One region of the Micromonospora haikouensis genome, then DNA from elsewhere that is predicted to be linked to it. Evidence: riboswitches for the same ligand, from Rfam matches in the RefSeq annotation. Region 1 holds a riboswitch; the other holds the start of a gene.
What was found. Region 1 has a riboswitch for cyclic di-AMP ahead of TK50_RS04560 (coiled-coil domain-containing protein). Riboswitches for the same ligand answer to the same signal wherever they lie in the genome.

Region 1 (7,004 bases):
CCAGAGCGCATCCGCGCCGCCGGCAAGCACCACGGGGACAGCGGGCGCCACGGAGCCGCCCATGCCGCCGGCAAGCGCCACGGGACCGCCCGTGCCGCCGACGAGTGCCACGGGACCGCCCGTGCCGTCGGCGAGCGCCACGGGGACAGCCGCGCCGTCGGCGAGCGTCGCTGGGGCCGGGTGGCCGTCGCGCGGTGTTGCCCCGTCGTGGCCGGCGTGGGTGCCGCCGGAGTGTGCGCCGTGGCCGAGGGTGTGCATGGCGGCGAGGCCGATCAGGGTGCAGAGCAGCAGCGCGAGGCGACCCCACCGCCCGCCCGTCACCGCCGTCGTCCCCACACCACCACGCTAGAGCCTCGCCCGGGGTCGACTCACCTCGCCTCGCGGATGCGGGCGCGGAATGTGACCCGGCACCGCAGGCGCGGAATGTGACCCGGCACCGCGGGCGCGGAATGTGACCCGGCACCGCGAGCCGGGCCGCGGCCCCGACCGCGATCAGCCGGGGGTGAGGCGGACCCGGCGGAGCAGTTGGGCGTTCAGCGCCACCACAATCGTGGACGCCGACATCAGGATCGCCCCGACCGCCGGGCTCAGCGCCACCCCCGCCCAGGCCAGCACCCCGGCGGCCAGCGGCAGGGCCACCACGTTGTAGCCGGCCGCCCAGGCCAGGTTCTGCACCATCTTGCGGTAGGACGCCCGGGAGAGCCGGGCCACCGCCGCCACCCCGCGCGGGTCGGACGAGGCGAGCACCACCCCGGCGGACTCGATCGCCACGTCCGTGCCGGCCCCGATGGCGATGCCCACGTCGGCGCGGGCCAGCGCCGGGGCGTCGTTGACCCCGTCGCCGACCATCGCCACCGTCAGCCCACGTCGTTGCAGCTCGGTGACCTTCCCGTCCTTGTCGGCCGGCAGCACCTCCGCGAAGACCTCGTCCACACCGGCACGGAAGCCGAGGTCGGCGGCGACCGCGTCCGCCACCGCCCGGGCGTCCCCGGTGATCATCGCGATGGTCCGGATGCCCTGGGCACGCAGCTCGGCGATCGCCTCGCGGGCCTCGGGGCGTACTTCGTCGGCGAGGGCGAGCGCGCCGAGCACCGTGCCGGGAAGGCGGACCAGGTGCAGCACGGCGGCCCCTCGCCCCGCCCAGTCGGCGGCGGCCTGCTCCAGCTCGGTGGGGAGGCCCACGCCCAGCTCGCGCAGCAGGGCCGGCCCGCCCACGGCGTACTCCGTGCCGTCGATCGTGGCCCGCACCCCACGGCCCGGCAGGGCGCGGAAGCCGGTGGCCGGTGCGGGGCCGCCGCGCTGTTCGGCGGCGGCGACGATCGCGCGGGCCAGCGGGTGCTCGCTGTCCGCCTCGACGCCGGCGGCCAGCCGCAGCAGCTCGTCCTCGCCGGTGCCCGCGACGGCCGCGACGCCGGTCACGGCGTGCTCGCCCCGGGTGAGGGTGCCGGTCTTGTCGAACAGCACCGCGTCGACGGTGCGCATCCGCTCCAGCGCGAGACGGTTCTTCACCAGGATGCCGGAGCGCGCCGCCACCGCCGTAGACAGCGCGATGACCAGCGGGATCGCGAGCCCCAGCGCGTGCGGGCAGGCGATGACCAGCACCGTGACGGTCCGCACGACGGCCTCGTCGGTGTCGCCGAGGAGGGACCAGACCACGACCGTCACCACGGCGGTGGCGGTGGCGACGTAGAACAGCCAGGCCGCGAAGCGGTCCGCGAGCACCTGGGCCCGGCCGCTGGAGCGCTGGGCCTCGGCGACCATGCGCTGGATGCCGGCGAGGGTGGTCTCCTCGCCGGTGGCCTGCACCTCGACCCGGAGCGCGGAGTCCGTGGCCACCGTGCCCGCCACCACCCGGTCGCCGACCGACCGGGCGACCGGGCGGGACTCGCCCGTGATCATGGATTCGTCCAGCTCGGCGGCTCCGTCGACGACCCGGCCGTCGGCCGGCACCCGACCGCCGGGCCGGACCAGCAGCACGTCGCCGACGTGCAGCGCGGCCACGGGGACCCGCTCGGTGCCGCCGTCGGGCCCGACCCGCTCCGCGTCGTCGGGCAGCAGCGCGGCCAGCGCCGCGAGGGCGCCCCGGGCCTGGCCGATCGCCTTCATCTCCTGCCAGTGCCCGAGCAGCATGATGGTGACCAGCGCCGCCAGCTCCCACCAGAAGTCCAGGTCGAACGCGCCGGCGCTGGTGGCCAGCGACGCGGCGTACGCCACGCTGATCGCCATCGCGATGAGCAGCATCATCCCGGGTGCCCGGTCGCGCAGCTCCCGGACCGCGCCGACCAGGAACGGCCACCCGCCCCACCAGAAGACGGCCGAGCCGAGCACCGGGCCGACCAGGGCCCGGCCGGGAAACTCCAGCGAGTAGCCGAACCAGTCCATCACCATGTGGCTGGTGACGACGATCGGCAGGGTCAGCGCGAGGCAGACCCAGAACCGGCGGCGGAACATCTCCGGGTCGTGCCCGGCGTGCTTGTCGTGCCCGCCGTGTCCGGCGTGCTCGTCGTGGGCCATGTCTCCAACATGCCCTGCCGGCCGTCGAATCGGCAGGATGTCGGCCAGATGGCGGTATCAGGGCGGCCGGAACACCGCCATGTCGCCGACATGGTGTCGGCCGACCTGCGTTCGCAGGTGAGGGTGGCTACGATTCCGGGCGATGGGACGTGGGATCCCGCTCCGGGCGGTCCGCAGGGCGGAGACCGGGCCGCCGGTGGGGCGGGGCTTCGGGCGACCCGCGGGACGGGCAGGTCCTCCGGCGGCCGGCCCGGTGCGGTCGTCCGGGCAGCCGGCCCGGATCGATCGCCCGCGACGCTGAACCGTCCGGGCCGCCGAGCCGTATCCCGCGCTGACACCGTTTGGAGATCGTCGATGGGCGCCGACCACAACCGACCCGCTCCGCCCACCCCACCGGGGGTGCGGCGGGTCCTCGTCGCGACCGTGGTGCCCCTCTTCGTGCTCACCGTGATCGCGGCGGTCGTCCTGTGGCCCCGCGACGGCGGTCCCGAGGTCGACGGCGGTTCGCCGGTGCCCCGCTATCACGGCACGGTGACCCGGGTGGTCACCGAGGAGTGCCCGCCGCAGCCGGAGACGCCGGAGGGCGGCGGGCCGGGCGTCGCGGACGGCCCGTGCGGCACGGTGACCGTCCGGGTGGAGCAGGGGCCCGACGCCGGGCAGCAGGTCGAGACGCCGATCCCGACCGGCCCCGGCGCGCCCACCGTAGCCGTCGACGACCGGATCGTGCTGGTGAAGCTGACCGACCCGGCCGACCCGGCGGCGAGCACCTACAACATCGCCGAGCACCAGCGCGGCGCCCCGCTGATCTGGCTGGCGGTGGTGTTCGCGCTGGCGATCGTCGCGTTCGGCCGCTGGCGGGGGGTGGCCGCCCTGGCCGGGCTCGCCGCCACCTTCGCCATCCTGCTGACCTTCGTGCTGCCCGGCATCGGCGCGGGCGGGTCGCCGCTGCCGATCGCCGTCGTCGGCTCCGCGTTGATCATGTTCGTGGTGTTGTACCTCACCCACGGGGTCACCGCGCAGACGTCGGTGGCCGTCCTCGGCACCCTGGGCAGCCTGGTGCTCACCGGCCTGCTGGGCACCCTGGCCACGGCGGCCACCCACCTCACCGGGTACGGCAGCGAGGACGCCACCACCCTGTCGATGTTCCGGGGCGACGTGGACCTGCACGGCCTGCTCCTGGCCGGCATCATCATCGGTTCGCTCGGGGTGCTCGACGACGTCACCGTGACCCAGGCGGCCACGGTCACCGAGCTGGCGCACGCCAACCCGGGGCTGTCCCGGTTGCAGCTCTACCGGGCGGCCACCCGCGTCGGCCGGGCGCACATCGCCTCCACGGTCAACACGATCGTGCTGGCGTACGCGGGCGCGTCGCTGCCGCTGCTGCTCCTGCTCACCGCCGACTCCCGCCCCGTGACCGAGATCCTGACCAGCGAGTTCCTCGCCCAGGAGATCGTCCGCAGCGCGGTCGCCACGCTGGGCCTGATCGCCGCCGTGCCGCTCACCACCGGGCTGGCCGCCGTGGTCACCGCAGCGGGGCGCACGGCGGCGGGACACACGGCTGAGGGGCACACCGCTGAGGGGCACACCGCCGCGTCCCGGCCCGGCCCGGCGGACGGCGGGGACGTGCCGGCGGCGCGTACCCCCGGGGGCGGGCGGCGGACCGCGGACCGCAATCTCGCGCTGGAGGCGCTCGGCGGCGGCCGGGCGGCCGAGGGGTTCCCCGACGACCACGCCCCCACCCACCCCCCGGCCGGACGGCCGCACCGAGAAGGAGGCACGGACACCGCATGGTGACACTTCACAGCGTGACCGGTGGCGGCATCCGCCCTGAGAAGCGCATCACTGATTACCGATGGCGATTACGAAATGACGCTTTTAGTCGGCATCCGGACGTAGCTCCCCGCATGGGCTCTCGGGTAACCTCGCTGCCGGTCACCGCCGAAGGCGCGAAGCGGCGCCTGCGGTGCCGCCGCCCAATCGCCGCAAGGCGAGCCGGGGAACCAGGTGCCCGGGGTGAATCCGCGCGAGCGGTAGGGGCCGCTTCCGCCCCGAACCCGTCAGCTAACCCGGTCGGCGGTCGATGGAAGGGAACATTGTGACGGCACCCCTGCACCGCTGGTTGACACCCGTGGTGGCCGTGCTCGCTGCCCTGGCGGTCGTCGCCGGGCCGGCCGCCCCGGCGCTCGCCCTGCCCGCCGCCGCCCCCCAACCCTCGGGGCACGAGGAGGACGACGAGCCCCAGCTCATCACCGACGTCATCGAGGCGACGAACCGGGACTACGCCCAGGCGAAGTCGAAGCTCGAGAAGTCCAAGAAGCGCCAGGCCCAGCTCGCCGACGAGGTGCGCAAGGCCCAGGAGGAGCTGGACGCGCTCGCGCCGCAGGTCGGCGAGATGGCCGCGCAGTCGTACCGGACCGGCCGGGTCGGCGCGATGGCGATGCTGCTGGAGAGCAACACACCGGACTCGTTCGTCAAGCGCGCCTCGGCCCTCGACGAGCTGAACATGGTCAACGCCAACAAGCTGGCCGAGGTCAGCGCGGCGAAGAACCGCGCCGAGCAGGCCAAGCTCGCGCTCGACGCCGAGGTGCGCGAGCAGCAGAAGCAGGCGTCGGTCATGGCGAAGAAGAAGTTCGACGCCGAGAAGGCACTCGCCCTGGTCGGCGGCAAGGGCTTCACCGGCGGCCTGGTCAACGCCACCTCCCCGGTCGCGAGGATCGGGCCGGGCCGGACGTCGGACGGCGACTGGCGGCCCGAGTCGTGCAGCGAGAACGACCCCACCACCTCCGGCTGCATCACGCCCCGCACCCTGCACGCCTACAAGGAGACCAAGCGGGCCGGCTTCAACCGGTTCGTGGGCTGCTACCGGCCGGGCGGGCCGTGGGAACACCCCAAGGGCCGGGCCTGCGACTGGTCGCTCCAGAACAGCGGGTTCTCCCCCTGGCACAACAACGACACCCGGATGTACGGCAACAACCTCGCCGCGTTCCTCATCCGCAACGCCGACCGGCTCGGCATCTACTACGTCATCTGGAACCGGCAGATCTGGTTCCCGGCGACCGGCTGGAAGTCCTACAGCGGGCCGTCCAACCACACGGACCACGTGCACATGTCGCTGCTCTGACGCGGCGCGCCGCGCACGACGAGAGGGGCCGTCCCGCTGTGGGGGCGGCCCCTCTCGTCGTGTCTCGGGCGGCGGTGCGCGTCAGGGCCGGGGTGAGCGCCGGGCGGCGGGGGTGCGTCAGGCGGCGGCGCGGGCCGGGGTGGCGTCCGCCGCCATGGCGGCCGGCACGGCGGCCACCGTCCGCACCCCGCCGGCACTGAGCCGGTACGACATCCCGACGACCGCGCAGCGGCCCGCGTCGACCTCGGCGGCCAGCACGGGCGACCGGTCGAGCATCGCCTCGACCGTGCACGCGATGTGGATGTCGATGATCTCGTCGATGCCCTCGACGCCCCGCTCGGCGGCCCGGTGCAGGCTGGGCACCACGGCGTCCACCACGGCCCGCAGGTTGCCGGCGGGCTCGCTGCCGGTGCCGGCCGCCGCCTTGGCCGCCTGCACCGCCCCGCAGGAGTCGTGGCCGAGCACCACCACCAGGGGGGTGCCCAGCACGGTCACGGCGTACTCGACGCTGCCCAGCACCTCGGGGCCGACGGTGTGCCCGGCGGTGCGGACCACGAAGAGGTCCCCCAGGCCACGGTCGAAGATGATCTCGGCGGCGAGGCGGGAGTCGGAGCAGCCGACGATCACCGCGAACGGGTGCTGCCCGTCGGCGACGGCCGCCCGGTGGTCGGCGTCCTGGTTGGGGTGGCGCGGCGTTCCGCTGACGAAGCGGTGGTTGCCGGCGTGCAGCTCGGCGAGGGCCCGGGCCGGGGTGCAGGCAGCGCCCGGCTCGCCCGGTCGCCCGACGGACGAGAGGGGGTCTAGCTGCCCGGAGCCCGCCTGAGCCATCGACATGCTGGAATGCTCCATGCCCCATCACCTCGTCATTCACGCGCACGACCAGTTCCCCCACGGTCACACGCAGCGAAAGGCACGTCAAGCGTTACGTGATACACATTTCCTGCTTTGGGAAGGGGTTGCGCAGGCCCGCGCTCCGGCCCGCGTCGGCCCAGGGGCGTGGGCGTCGTCGCCGAGCCCTAACATGTCCGACATGGCGACGACAGCAGGCGGGAACGGGAACACCCGGAACTGGACGTTCCTCACCAACCACGGCCACGTCCTGCTCGCCATCGCCCGCAACCCGACCGCCAGGCTGCGCGACGTCGCGGACGAGGTGGGCGTGACCGAGCGCGCGGCGCAGGCGATCGTGGCCGACCTGGAGGCCGGCGGCTACCTGCGGCGGACCCGGGTCGGCCGGCGCAACGAATACACGGTCAACCCCAGCGGCCACTTCCGCCACCCGGCCGAGGCGGACCGCCAGGTCGGCGACCTCCTCGCCCTCTTCACCACCGACCAGCCCGAACGGGACGCCCCGGACCAGACCGGACGG
Region 2 (7,004 bases), on a different contig from region 1:
CGTCTCGAAGGGCCGGCGACGGCCGGCCGGGGATGCTCAGCCCTCCAGGGCCCAGCCGCCCAGGGCTCAGCCGTCCAGGCCGACCGGGGAGTTGGGTCGGTCGACGTCGACGAACTCGATCTCCTCGACGTCGCGCTCGCCCCGCCGCCCGGCGGCCCGCGCCGCCGAACCGGCGGCCCAGCCGATCGCCGCGCCGGCCAGGGCGGCCCCGATCAGCAGCGCCCAGGGCAGGGCGGGCCGGCGACCGGCGAGCGCGTCGAAGGCCAGCACCGCCCGGCGGCGCGCCTCGTCGGCCGCGGAGCCGACCAGGTCACCCGCCTCGTCGGCGAGGCCCGAGCCGCTGCGCCGGGCGGAGCGGGCGGTGTCGCGAACGCTGTCCCCGGCCGAGACGACGGCGGAGGCCAGGTGCTGCCACGCCTGGTCCGCGATCCGCTCGGGCTTGCTGCGGCGCTCCAGCAGGTTGGTTCCGAACATCGTGCTACCTCCTCGGGTGCCGAAGCTTGCGGCCACTTCGGACTGCGGCGTGGGTCCGGTGGGCGGTCGCCCGGGCGTTGCCCCGGCGCGGTCCGCCCACCGGGGCAGTGCCCCACCCGGCGCCGCCGCAAACCCCCCGGCGCGCGCCGGCCGTGCCCTCAGCGTACGGACACCACCGCCGCGCCCCGGGCGAAGTCGTCGTCGTCATCGTCATCGTCGTCCCCGGCGCCGCCGAAGCCGCAGGCCAGCATGAGTGCGAGCAGCGCGCCGACGCCGGCCAGGCCGGCCAGTCTCCGGATCATGGGTGGTCCCTTCCGAGCTACGGGTGTGGACGTCGCCGATGCTAGGCGGGGCGGGCAACGGTGGCGGGTCCCGCCCGTGGCGGCCGGGTGGGCACACGCCCGGGGTGCGGGGTGCGCGCAAAGGTCGGAGGGGACCGCTACCCTGGGTCGGCGACACCGGCCCCCGGGCTGGTCGTCCGGCAAACAGGATCTGAAAAGTCCGGATAAGGGCAACGTGTTTTGCCCTGATCCACGAATTGCTCATCCCGAGGGGTGGCGACCGAGGCCATCGGAGGAATACTCTCGGTCGCGGCCCGCGTACTGATGAGGCGCCCGTCAACGGGCGAGTGGAGGTGCTCGCGTGAGCCTGTCGATCGTGAAGTCGGTTCTTTCCGGTGGTGTCATCGAGATCGCCCCGCGCGGTGAGATCGACGTCGACACCGCGTACGAGGTGCGTGAAGCCATCGCCGAGGTGCTCACCAAGGGGCGGCCCGCCCGCATCGAGCTGAACATGCGTCTCGTCACCTTCATCGACTCGGTCGGCATCAGCGCGATGGTGGCCGGCTTCCAGACCGCCGAGGTCAGCGGGGTGAAGCTGGTCGTCACCGAGCCGAGCCGCTTCGTGCACCGGCAGCTCTGGGTGACCGGCCTGCTCGGGCTCTTCGGTGCCCCGGAGCCCTACCTCGCGGGCACGGCCACCCCCGAGGTGCTGCCGGGCGCCTGACGCGGCTGCCGGCGCTGGTCCACGTGCCGGGGCCTCCGACCCTTCCCCCACGCCCCCGGGTGGGGGACGATCGACGGATGCCCCGGCGCGACAGCTTCCAGTACTCGGTCCAGGCCCGCTGCTCGCGGGCGGAGGCGGTGGCGCTGCTCAGCGATCCCGCCCGGCAGACCGAGCTGCATCCGTTGATCACGCGGGTGCGCCGGCTGTCGCCCCGACCGGGCGCACTGGCCAGCTACGCGATCACCGACCAGCTCGCCGCCGGGCCGGTGCGCTTCGGCGTGACGTACCAGGCGGACGTGCTGGTGGTGACCGACGACGAGATCGTCACGGTGGCCCGGCAGCGGCCGGCCACGACGGTGCGTAACCACACGCGGCTGCGCGACGAGCCGGACGGCCTCGTCCGCGTCGATGTGGAGATCACCCTGGTCGCACCGACGCCGCTGTTCGCGTACGCCTTCCGGCAGGCCCGCTCGGCGCACCTCGGGCTGGCCCGCCGGCTCGGCGAGGTGCTCGGCCGGGCGGCGTAGCGCCCCGGCGACCGTCCCGTCGGGGGAGGGCCGCCGGGGCGGTCGCGGGTCAGATCACCGACAGGTGCACGTGGTTGGTGTGGTCGCTGGACGGGTCCCCGTTTCCGCCGCTGTACGCCTTCCAGCCGCTGCTGGGCAGCCAGATCTGCTTGAACCAGATCACGTACAGCACGGCGAGCCGGTCGGCGTTGCGCACGAAGTACGCGGCCAGGTTGTTGCCGTAGGTGCGGTCCCCGCCGCTGGCCACGCCGCCGAAGCCGCCCTTCTGCGCGGCGAAGTCGCAGGCCCGGCCCTTCGGGTGCTCGCCTGAGCCGCCGGGCCGGTAGCAGGAGACGTACCGGGTGAAGCCGGCGGCCTTGGCCTGGTTGAGCGCGTGCAGGGTGCGCGGGGTGATGCAGCCGTTGGCGGGGGTGGGGTCGTTGACGCTGCACGACTCCGCCGGCCAGGAGCCGTCGGAGTTGCGCTTCGCGGGGGTGGCGTTCGCGCTGGAGGTGCCGCCTGGGCTGGACCCGCCGCCGCTGCTGCTGGCCTTGTTGTTGGCCACGGTGAGGGCCCGCTCGGCCTGCTCCTTGCGCTTGCCCATCAGCGCGACCTGCTTGCGCTGCTCGCGGATCTCGCCGTCGAGGGCCTGCCGGGTCTTCGTCGCCTCGTCCCGGGTGGTCAGCAGCTCGCGCAGCGCCCGGTCCTCGTTCGCGGCGATCGTGTCGAGCGCGGCGGCCCGGTCCAGGAACCCCTCGGGGGAGCTGCTGTCGAGCAGCACCGAGGCGGCGGTGAGCCGGCCCTTCTTGTACGCCACCCCGGCGATCTCGCCGACCTTGGCGCCGCGGGTGACCAGCTCGGCCTCGACCGTCTTGAGCTGGCCGCCGAGCTGCTGCTGCCGCTTCACCGACCGGTCGAGGGCGGTCTTGGCCTCCAGGTAGCCCTTGCTCGCCGCCTCGAGCTGGGCGCGCAGGGCGGGCGTGCCGCCCTCCTCGTCGTCGCCGGGTGCGGCGAGCAGGCCGACGGGCGGCGCGGCCCCGGCCGGCGTCACCGGCGCGACCCCGAGGCCGACGGCGAGCGTCAGCACCAGCGCCGCCGCCACCCGGGCGGCGAGCCTTCCTACAGGTGCCACTACTGGCATATGCGTGTCCTTCCGTCAGCCGCCGACCGGGTTAGCTGACGGGTTCGGGACGGAAGATCCCTACCGCTGGAGCGGATGCACCCCACAAACATGGTTCCCCGGCTCGCCCGCAGGCGATTAGGCGGCGGCCACCACAGGCGCCGGAGGGCGCCGCCCGGCGATGGCCGGGGCCGAGCCTACCGGTGCGCGTGGGACCAGCGCTGCTTCCGTGACGGAGGGTACGCGGATGAAACCTGTCAAGTCAGTCATTCGGCCACGAATGTCGCGAAAATTGATGAGCCTCGGTCTCACCAGCCGGCCGGCCCGCAGCCGTCGCGGGCGGCTCCCGGCTCGACCTGCAGGGTGGCGTGCTCGATGTGGAAGTCCTCGTGCAGGGCGGTGCGGGCGGCGGTCAGCACCGCGCCGACCTCCGCGCCGGGCGCCATGGTCAGGTGGGCCGAGGCGACCTCCATGCCGGAGGTCAGCGTCCAGACGTGCAGGTCGTGCACCTCGACCACGCCGGGCACGGCGGCCAGCCGGTCGTGCACGGCGGTCACCTGGAGGTGCTCCGGCGCGGCCTGCACCAGGATGCGCACCGCGGCCCGCCCGAGCCGCCAGGTGCGGGGCAGGATGAACACGCCGATCGCGACGGCCACCGCCGGGTCCGCCCACCACCAGCCGGTGGCCATGATCAGCGCCGCCGCGCCGATCACGCCGACCGACCCGAGCAGGTCGCCCAGCACCTCCAGGTACGCCCCGCGCAGGTTGATGCTCTCCTTCGCCCCGCTGCGCAGCAGGGCGAACGCGGCGACGTTGGCGAGCAGGCCCAGCACCGCCACCACGAGCATCGGGCCGGTGGTGACCTCGGGCGGGTCGCCGAAGCGGCGGACGGCCTCGACGAGGACGTAGACGGCGACGCCGCTGAGCAGCAGGGCGTTGCCGAGCGCGGCGAGCACCTCCAGCCGGTAGAGCCCGAACGTGCGCTGCGGGTCGGCGGTGGCCCGGCGGGTGGCGGTGATCGCGGCGAGCGCCATGCCGATGCCGAGCACGTCGGTGAACATGTGCCCGGCGTCGGAGAGCAGCGCCAGCGAGCCGGTGCCGAGCGCGGTCACCGCCTCGACGATCATCAGCGCGGCGAGCAGCGCGAACGCCGCCCAGAGTCGACCCGAGTGGCGGTCCGCCGCGTTCGCCGCCCCGTGGTGGTGGTCATGACCTGCGCCCACGCCCACACCCTCCGTCCGTGATCCCCGCCCGGCCCAATCTATGCTCACATCGCAATATGTGCAAGTGATCGACAGCGGTCCGGCCGGGGAACGGCCGGGCGCCGGATCAGCCCGTGGGTTCGACGGTGACGAGGCGCTGGGTCGCCCGGGACAGCGCCACGTACAGCGTCCGCACGCCCGACCCCGGGTCGGCCCGGATCTCGCCCGGGGCGACCAGCACCACCCCGTCGTACTCCATGCCCTTGGCCTGGAGGCTGGTCACCACCTGCAGGCGCGGCGCCGCCCGGCCCGCCAGCCAGCCCGCCACCTCGTCGCGGCGCGGCACCGGCGTGATCACCCCGACCGTGCCCTCCACCTCGCCGAGCAGGTCGCCGACCGCCGCGACGGTCGCCGCCGCCAGTTCGGCCGCCGGCACGGTCAGCTCGACCGGGGCCACGCCGGTGGACCGCACCGCGCGGGGCAGCGCCAGGTCCGGGTAGAGCCGGCGGATCTCCGCCTCCGCCACCGCGAAGATCTCCGCCGAGTTGCGGTAGTTGGTGGTCAGCTCGAACTGGTGCCGCCGGCGGCGGCCCAGCGCCGCGTCCCGGGCCCGGGTCAGCTCCTCCGGGTCCCCCGTCCACGCGGTCTGCGCCGGGTCGCCCACCACCGTCCAGGACGCCAACCGGCCACGCCGGCCGATCATCCGCCACTGCATCGGCGACACGTCCTGCGCCTCGTCGACCACCACGTGCGCGAAGTCGCGGTAGTCCTCGGGCCGCTCCCGGGCCGCCTCCCGCGCCGCGCGCTGCCGGTCGGCATGCGTGCTCAGCTCGCGTACGCCCCCGGCGAGCTGGAACGGGTCGCGCCTCGCCCGCTTCGGCTGCAGCGGCTTGCCCAGCAGCGCGTCCAGCTCGTCGAGCAGGGCGACGTCGGCGATCGTGAGCCCCTCGACGTCCAGCGCCCGGTACGCCTCGACGAGCAGGCCGACCTCCGCCCGGGACAGCACCCCGGCGGCGTACCGCCGCAGCCGGTCGGGGCGGGCCAGCCAGCCCAGCACGTGCCGGGGGTGCAGCCGCGGCCACCACGCCTTGAGGAACTCGCGGAACTCGGGCCGCTCGGCGATCTCGTCCTCGAACGCGCGCTGCTCCGGCAGCCGGCCGATGCCCAGCCGCCGGGCCTGCGCCCACAGCGCCGCGAACACCCCGTCGAAGCCCGCCCGGCGCGACTCGTTGCGGCGGGCACCCCGGCCCAGCGCCCGGTCCCGGATGCCGTCGAGCTCTCGGCGGTCGAGCCGCAGCAGCTCACCCCGGTAGAGCAGGCGCAACTCGCCAGGCCCGCCCGGCACCGCGTCCCGCACCGCCCGCTCCAGCACCCGGCGCATCCGCAGGGAACCCTTCACCGCCGCCACCTCCGGCGGGTCGGTGCGCGTCGCGCCCATCCCCGGGAACATCGACCCCAGCGAGCGCAACGTCGCCGTCTCCTCGCCCAGCGACGGCAGCACCGAGGCGATGTACTCCACGAACACCGCCGACGGGCCCACCACCAGGATGCCGCCGCCCGCGTAGCGGCTGCGGTCGGAATAGAGCAGGTACGCCGCCCGGTGCAGGGCCACCGCCGTCTTGCCCGTGCCCGGCCCGCCCGAGACGATCGTGACCCCGGAGGCGGGGGAGCGGATCGCCTCGTCCTGCTCGCGCTGGATGGTGGCCACGATGTCCCGCATCCCCCGGCCCGTGGCCCGGGACAGGGTCGCCAGCAGCCCGCCGTCGCCCACCACCGCCATGTCCGGCGGTGCCGCCGCCGGATCCAGCAGGTCGTCCTCGATCCGGGTCACCCGCTCCGCCGACGAGGAGATCGTGCGCCGCCGCACCACGCCCAGCGGCTGGGCGGGCGTCGCCTGGTAGAAGGCGGCGGCGGCCGGGGCCCGCCAGTCCACGACCAGGGTCTCGGCGTCCTCGCCGCGCACCCCGAGCCGCCCCACGTGCAGCACCTGCCCCTCGCGCAGGTCCAGCCGGCCGAAGACCAGCCCCTCGTGCTCGGCGTCGAGCACGTGCCGGCGCTGGGCGGCGTGGAAGACCATCGCGTCCCGCTCGACGAGCGCCCCGAAGTTGCCCACCCGGGCCAGGCGGTAGCCGTCCTTCTCGGCCTGCGCGGCAAAGTGGCGCAGCTCGGCGAGGCGGGCGTACACCCGGTCGAGGTGCCGCTGCTCGGCGGCGATCTCCTGCTCCAGGGTCGTGCGGTCGGTCAACGTACGGGCTCCTCGCAGACGGCGGCGTCGGCCGCGCCAGGGGCGCGGCGGCGCGCCGGGGTGACCGGGTGAGGGTACGGCCAGCAGCCGACGGCTTCGCGGGGCCATGCCGCCGCCGCGATCCACCCCACGTCCCGGGCGGCCGGCGCGGGTCCCCCGGTCGGCGCCGCCGCGGCCCCGGTCAGGCCCCGTCGGGGCCCCCGGTCAGCGCGGCGCGGACGCCTCCGGCGCGCCCGCCAGCACCCGGCCCAGCACCCCGGCCAGGGCCGCGTTCACCTGCTCGGGCCGCTCCATCATCAGCATGTGCCCGGCGCCCGGGCAGACCGTCAGCTCCGTCGCCGGCAGGGCCGCCGCGATCGACTCGGCGCACGGCGGCGGGGTGAGCCGGTCCCGGTCGCCGACCAGCGCCGCCGCCGGCAGGTGGGCCAGCGCCGCGAGGGTGTCCAGCCGGT

Region 2: linked by a shared signal. The riboswitch ahead of TK50_RS22595 (coiled-coil domain-containing protein) and the one ahead of TK50_RS04560 (coiled-coil domain-containing protein) in region 1 are both predicted to bind cyclic di-AMP.

What each region holds. Positions count from the first base shown of each region.
Region 1 covers NZ_JXSX01000001.1:995,783-1,002,786, reverse strand. The annotation lists gene TK50_RS04575 (hypothetical protein) at 1-336, opposite strand, end outside; gene TK50_RS04570 (heavy metal translocating P-type ATPase) at 493-2,514, opposite strand; gene TK50_RS04565 (YibE/F family protein) at 2,869-4,308, shown strand; cyclic di-AMP (ydaO/yuaA leader) riboswitch at 4,475-4,605, shown strand; gene TK50_RS04560 (coiled-coil domain-containing protein) at 4,610-5,635, shown strand; gene TK50_RS04555 (carbonic anhydrase) at 5,753-6,463, opposite strand; gene TK50_RS04550 (helix-turn-helix transcriptional regulator) at 6,657-7,004, shown strand, end outside.
Region 2 covers NZ_JXSX01000003.1:212,985-219,988, forward strand. The annotation lists gene TK50_RS22580 (hypothetical protein) at 67-474, opposite strand; gene TK50_RS34205 (hypothetical protein) at 633-776, opposite strand; gene TK50_RS22585 (STAS domain-containing protein) at 1,117-1,479, shown strand; gene TK50_RS22590 (SRPBCC family protein) at 1,557-2,006, shown strand; gene TK50_RS22595 (coiled-coil domain-containing protein) at 2,056-3,126, opposite strand; cyclic di-AMP (ydaO/yuaA leader) riboswitch at 3,131-3,260, opposite strand; gene TK50_RS22600 (cation diffusion facilitator family transporter) at 3,414-4,328, opposite strand; gene TK50_RS22605 (HelD family protein) at 4,435-6,552, opposite strand; gene TK50_RS22610 (alpha/beta fold hydrolase) at 6,757-7,004, opposite strand, start outside.